2 regions of the Lactobacillus crispatus genome follow, and region 2 is predicted to be linked to the other one. Evidence: riboswitches for the same ligand, from Rfam matches in the RefSeq annotation. Region 2 holds a riboswitch; the other holds the start of a gene.
The links. Region 2 has a riboswitch for lysine ahead of lysA (diaminopimelate decarboxylase). Riboswitches for the same ligand answer to the same signal wherever they lie in the genome.
Positions count from the first base shown of each region.

Region 1: linked by a shared signal. The riboswitch ahead of J6L97_RS00655 (ABC transporter substrate-binding protein/permease) and the one ahead of lysA (diaminopimelate decarboxylase) in region 2 are both predicted to bind lysine.

Region 1 covers NZ_CP072197.1:133,247-136,617, reverse strand. Annotated here, with positions in the region: gene J6L97_RS00665 (DNA-3-methyladenine glycosylase) at 1-145, shown strand, start outside; gene J6L97_RS00660 (IS30 family transposase) at 173-1,207, opposite strand; lysine riboswitch at 1,392-1,565, shown strand; gene J6L97_RS00655 (ABC transporter substrate-binding protein/permease) at 1,676-3,289, shown strand; gene J6L97_RS00650 (amino acid ABC transporter ATP-binding protein) at 3,289-3,371, shown strand, end outside.
Region 2 covers NZ_CP072197.1:1,349,325-1,352,695, reverse strand. Annotated here, with positions in the region: gene dapF (diaminopimelate epimerase) at 1-54, opposite strand, end outside; gene J6L97_RS06520 (aspartate kinase) at 63-1,418, opposite strand; lysine riboswitch at 1,616-1,789, shown strand; gene lysA (diaminopimelate decarboxylase) at 1,877-3,187, shown strand; partial or broken gene dapD (2,3,4,5-tetrahydropyridine-2,6-dicarboxylate N-acetyltransferase) at 3,202-3,371, shown strand, end outside.

The DNA of each region.
Region 1 (3,371 bases), 1.0 Mb from region 2:
TCGTCATAAAAAAATTCCCCAGGAAATAATTGCTGCAGCGCGTGTTGGTATCAATCAATCTGATCCCGTTTGGGCTAACAAAAAATTACGTTTTTATGTAGCAGGAAATCCTTATGTTTCTGATATGAAAAAGAGAAATTCCTGAATTGTCAAATTAAGTGCAACAGTTAGGCTATGAGGAAATATATTGCTTGAAGAGTTCTTCTGCTGTGTGATATTGAAGGATTCGACGATGTTTGCGGTTAATGGCATCAGTTGCCTGTTGAACATAAGCAGCTGACTTATCTTTCATGCTTTTGCCTTTAGGGAAGAATTGACGCAGAAGTCCATTGCAGTTCTCATTGGTGCCTCTTTCCCATGGAGAATATGGGTGGGCGAAGTAGATCTGGCAGCCTTTGATCTTGGTCATATCCGCAAACTCAGAGCCATTGTCAAACGTGATCGATTTAAACCAGGCAGGATGTCTGTCAATCTCATTTTGAAGCAGCCTTTGGCATGTGCTTGCCCGATAGTCAGGAATCTTGATAACTACTTCAAAGCGTGTGGTTCTTTCGGTCAAAGTCATTAAAGCAGGCTGATTCTTGCGTCTGACGCCTTTAACCAGATCTCCTTCCCAGTGCAGCGGCGTTTTTCTGTCTTCAATCTCTTTAGGACGCTGTTCAATGGAATTGCCAAGATTCTTCTTGTGCAAAGCATGACCGCTCTGGCCGTGATGACGCTTGTTCCTGCGTCTTTTGAGCTTCATAGGCAGATCAATATTGCTTATGTCCAGCAAGCCCTGATCAATATAGCGATAGACAGTTGGTGTGCTGGGACAAGGGTAGCCTGGCATAGTCCTTTTGAATTCACCAACGAATTCATCGATGCTGGTGGCATCAAATTTAGCTTTGAAGCGTCTGGAGAGCATTCTCAAAAAGACAGCATAATGCTTCAATGGATTGCGCTGATAGCAGTTTTTGCGACGCTTCTCATAATAAAGCTGTGCAGTATCAGCGTAATAGTGCTCATACAATAAATAGCTGCTGTCTCTTTGCAGGACGCTTCCGCGTTTGATTTCGCGACTGATTGTCGACTTATGGCAGCCGACTTCTTGAGCGATAACAGTACGGGAAGTTATGCCGGAATCCAGCATTGCTTGAATTTGTCCACGTTGTACGCTGGTTAATTGATGATAGTGCTTAGAAATGCTAGAATTTGAATTGGTCATGAAGATCTTCCTTTCTTGATTTTTCGTCACTTCAAGTTTAGGTCTTCATGGCCTTTTTGTTTAACACTTGGTGTTGCACTTCAATTTTAAATCCGGGAAAAAGAGAAATTATGAAACTAATAATGGTTGGGCTTGACAAATTTAACTTTTTCTTCTAGTATTCTTCATTAGTTAAATATTTTTCCAATGCAATAGAGGTTGCGACAATCACAAGTTAAGTTTGAGTTCGCGAAAACAATGATAGTTAACTTAGGGTTGCCGCCGAAATAGATTTAATATTCGCGTGTTAATCTGTTGGGCTATAGAAGAATATTCTATAGACTGTCCTGGTTAGTCCCCAGGGAGCGCTATAAGATTTGGTTTAAACACTGATGATTATGACCCTCGCAATTCTTTGGAAGAGCGAGGTTTTTGTTTACTCTTTATTGTGTTGGCTTTATGTTAAAACTATTTTTGGAGGTTTTATAATTGAAGTCAAGATTTAGATGGATGGCTGTAATAATGTCTGTCCTACTCAGTTTATTTATCGGTTTTTCTCTTAGTAACAATCAGACTCAAGCTGCTAAGAAAGATTCTGGCACGTTAAAAATAGGTATGGAGGCAAACTATCCTCCATACAACTGGACTCAGCCAACCAAAGCTAATGGAGCTGTTCCAATTGATGGTTCTAACTCCTATGCTAATGGTTATGATGTTCAAATTGCCAAGATCATCGGTAAACGACTACACAAAAAAGTAATCGTAGAAAAGACTCAATGGGATGGCCTTTTACCAGCTTTAACTTCAGGTAAAATTGACTTAATTATTGCTGGTATGTCTCCTACTGCCGAAAGACGCAAGGCAATTAATTTCTCAGAACCTTATCGTAAAAGTACTTTCGTCGTAATTACTAATAAGGCAAGTAAATATTCTAATGCTAAGAAGTTGACTGATTTCAAAGGTGCCAAGTTAACCGCACAACAAGGAACTTTGCACTACGATTTAATCAAGCAATTAAAAGGTGCTAAAAGAGAACCAGCTATGCGTGACTTTTCAGCCATGCGTCAAAGTTTAGCTTCTGGCACCATTGATGGTTATGTTGCTGAAGATATTGAATTTGAAAGTTACCACAACGTTAACCCTAACATTATTGCAGTTAACTTAAACAAAATGGCTGGCTTCAAAGTTGACCATGACGATTCCGTAACTAGTATCGGGGTTAAAAAGGGTAATACCAAGCTTTTAAATGAAGTTAACGCTACTTTAAGAACTATTTCTAATAAAAAGCGTGATCAATTAATGTCACAAGCCATCAAGGAACAACCTAAGGCTGGTAACGAAACTAAGAAAGAAAACTGGCTAGTTACTACTTGGAAGCAATATGGTGGCATGATTATGTCAGGTATTGGCATGACCTTGCTTTTAGCTTTAGTTGGTACCATTGTTGGTTTCTTTATCGGCTTGCTTGTAGGAATTATTCGTACCATTCCTACTCCAACTACTCGCGGCAAGCGTTGGACTTTGAACGTAGTTAAGTGGTTATTATCTGTTTATGTAGAAATCTTCCGTGGTACACCAATGATGGTTCAAGCAGCCGTAATCTACTATGGTATTGCCCAATTCTGGCACTTGAATTTAAATAGAACTGTAGCTGCTTTGATTATTGTGTCAATTAACACTGGTGCTTACTTAGCTGAGGTTATCCGTGGTGGTATTATTTCAACTCCAGAAGGTCAATTCGAAGCAGCTAGTGCACTTGGTATGACCCACAACCAAAGAATGTGGCATATCATCTTGCCTCAAGCTATTAGAAACTGTTTACCATCAATCACCAACGAATTTATCGTTAACATCAAGGATACTTCAGTATTGAGTATCATCTCAGTTTCTGAATTGTTCTTTGTTGGTACAACTATTGCTAGTCAATCATTCAAGTTCTTCCCAACTTACTTAATGATTTCTGCAATTTACTTGATCTTAACCTTTACTATTACTAGAATCTTCAACTTTATCGAAAAGAGACTTGAAGGTAATAAGAATTACAACTTGATGGCTAACCAAGTCCAAGTTGGTACTCCAAAAGATGCGGAGGCAAATAATTAATGACTGAATCAAACGAAGTAATTTTAAGCTTAAAGCACATGCAAAAGTCTTATGGAAATCACCAAGTATTAAAGGATATTTC
Region 2 (3,371 bases):
ATCAAGAATAAAGAAATGATTTTGCGAACCGTGAACTTTGAATAAATTAATCATAATGCCCCCTAATTAAAAAACTTTTGATAAATAATTTTTACTGCTTCATCAGCCTTTTCTTTTTTAGTACCGATCATGATTGAAATTTGAGAAGCTCCCTGATTGATCATTTGTGGTGAAATATCATGATCGCCTAAAGAATCGATAATTTGACGGCTGATGGTATGTTTTTGTCGCATTCCTTCGCCGACAACCATAATAATTGCATAATCTTCAATCCATTCGAGTTGATCTGGATTAATTGTAGCTTGAATTTCATTACAAATTTGATCAATTAACTGATCGTTTAGAAAATCATTGTTAAAAATAATGGTAATATCGTCAATCCCAGATGGCATATGCTCATATGGAATATTATGTTGGTATAAAATTTGTAATATACGTAAGGTGAAACCAGCTTCTTTATTGAGCAAATATTTATGCAAATATAATGCGGAAAAATGTTTTTGGCTGGTTACGCCGGCTATTGCATTATCTGGGACAAAATCCTTTTCTGGGACAATCATAGTGCCAGGATTGCTAGGATCATGAGTATTTTTCACATTGATAGGAATCTGTCCTTGAATAGCAGGAATCAATGCTTCATCGTGAAAAACAGAAAAGCCAGCATATGACAACTCTCGCATTTCGCGATAAGTCATTTTCTTGATGGATTGGGGATGCTCAATAATATGAGGATTAGCGGCAAAAATCCCATTGACATCTGTAAAATTTTCATAGAGATCAGCATGAAAGCCGCGAGCTAGAATAGCCCCGGTAATGTCTGACCCGCCACGGGAAAAAGTGGCGATATTACCAGACGGAGTCATGCCAAAAAAGCCAGGAAATACGATACGTTCATCAGCCTTAATTTTAATTTGGTCAAGATTTAAGTAGCTCTCTGGATTGACAATGGCATCATTGGGCTCGCCAGTCACGATTAAACCGGCTTCAGCCGGATCAAGAAAACGACTATTAATTCCTTGATGGCGTAAAATTAAAGTAATTAAACGAGCATTAAGCCGTTCACCATGTGCCTTAAATGCAGCTAAAAGATATTTTTCGTTAGGATAACCCTGATTGGGCAACTCTAATAAAATTTGTTTAATAATACTTAATTCCGTATCTGCTAAGCCAAAATAATGACCAATTTCTTGATAGCGACTAAAAATTTTATTCACGATTTCAACACAATTCTTGTGCTTTAAGGCTAAATCTGCGTACTTGATTAACAGATCAGTAACTTTGATATCTGTTGTATTCCTTTTGCCTGGGGCAGAGACAACCATTACTTGTCGTTGAGGATCGCTGAGAATAATTTGAATTGCTTGTGCAACACTTTCACCGGTAGCTAAAGAAGAGCCACCAAACTTTACGATTTTCATTTCAAAACTCCTTTTGTTTTCAGAAATCATTAATTTAAATAAAAAAGTCAGACTAAATTTAATTGAATTCTAACATTCTTTTTTAATCTTGCAAGTGATGACTGTAATTTATCACTCTAAATGCCGCATTGTTACAAATAAAATTAAATTTTTATAATAAATTTGTTGACTATATTTTTATAAAATTGTAAACTACAGTCAATCGAAGAGGCGCAGCCGACATAAGTAACAATTCTGAGTTGGGCAAAACGAAGATGAATTGTAAAAGGGGAGGTTGCCGAAGCTGAGTCATGCTAAAGGCTTGAGCTGGGGCGTAGTTGAATAAACTGCGGACTGTCGCGAACAAAATTCGCGGAGCGCTATCGACCATAGATTAAGTAGAAATTAATCCATTGTTTGTTTGGCGCAGACAATGGATTTTTTATTAGCGTTTCGCCTGAAAAAGACAGGAGAACAAAATGAATTCACAAATTGCAGTAGATCAGATTAATGAGCAAGGCCATTTAACGATTGGTGGAGTTGATACAGTAGAATTAGCTCAAAAGTATGGTACGCCATTAGTAGTTTATGATGTCGATCAAATTCGTCGACAAATTCGGGCTTTTAAGAAAGTTTTTGAAGAAGAAAACATGGCCTATGCTGTTAGTTATGCAAGTAAAGCTTTCGCAGCAATCGCAATGTATCAAGTTATTGCAGAAGAGGGAGCATACACTGACGTAGTTTCAGCAGGTGAGTTATTTACTGCAATAAAAGCCAATTTTCCAATGGAGAGAGTTAGCTTTCATGGTAATAATAAATCATTAACTGAATTGGAAATGGCTGTAAAAAATCATGTTGGCAAAATTATTATTGATAATTTTCATGAGATTCAGTTATTGGCGCAAGTTTTAAAAAAGTACGATGCTACGATTAGTGTCATGTTGCGTATTGCACCAGGGATTTCAGCACATACCCATGAATATGATCAAACAGGTCAGATTGATAGTAAATTTGGCTTTGATCTTGAATCAGGTCAAGCAGAAAAGGCATTAAAACAAGTTCTAGCTAATCCTAGGATGAAAATGTTGGGGATTCATGCTCACATTGGCTCACAGATTTTTGCCTTAAACGGCTTTGAAATGGCAGCACAAAAATTAATGGTAGTAGCGCAAGATTGGCGAGAAAAGTATGGCTATCTTGCACAAGTTATTAATGTTGGTGGCGGTTTTGGGATTAAATATACCCAAGAAGATCATCCATTACGACCAGAAGAATTTGTTAAGACGATTGTTAAGGTGATCAAAACTGAAGCTGAAAAAATGAATTATCCTTTACCTGAAATCGATATTGAACCGGGAAGATCAATTGTTGGTCCAGCCGGTTACAACCTTTATACGGTGGGTAGCCGTAAGGATATTCCAGGTTATCGTTCTTATATTACTGTCGATGGCGGGATGGGAGATAATATTCGCCCTGCACTTTATCAGGCTAAGTATGAAACAGTTTTAGCCACCGATCCACAAGCGCCTTTGACTGAACATGTTCGTATTGCTGGTAAGTATTGCGAGAGTGGCGATATATTAGCAGAAGATCAAGCTTTGCCACAAGTCAAAGCTGGAGACTTGTTAGCGATGTTGGATACAGGTGCATATGGGTATTCAATGGCTTCAAATTATAATCGTAATCCTCGACCAGCAGTGGTATTTGCAGAAAATGGTAAAGCAAAATTAGTCATTAAGCGTGAAAGTTTAGAAGACTTGGTTCATTTAGATCAATCATATTTAAATTAGAAAAGAGAAAAAAGATGGCAAAGTTAGATGCAAAAAGTATTATTGATTACATCGGTAATGCACCAAAAAAGACACCGGTAAAAGTCTTTATTAAAGGAGATTTAGCACAAATTGATTTTCCAAAGAAAATTGAGAATTTTACTGAAGCTCATTCTGGCGTGATCTTTGGTGACTGGAAAGATAT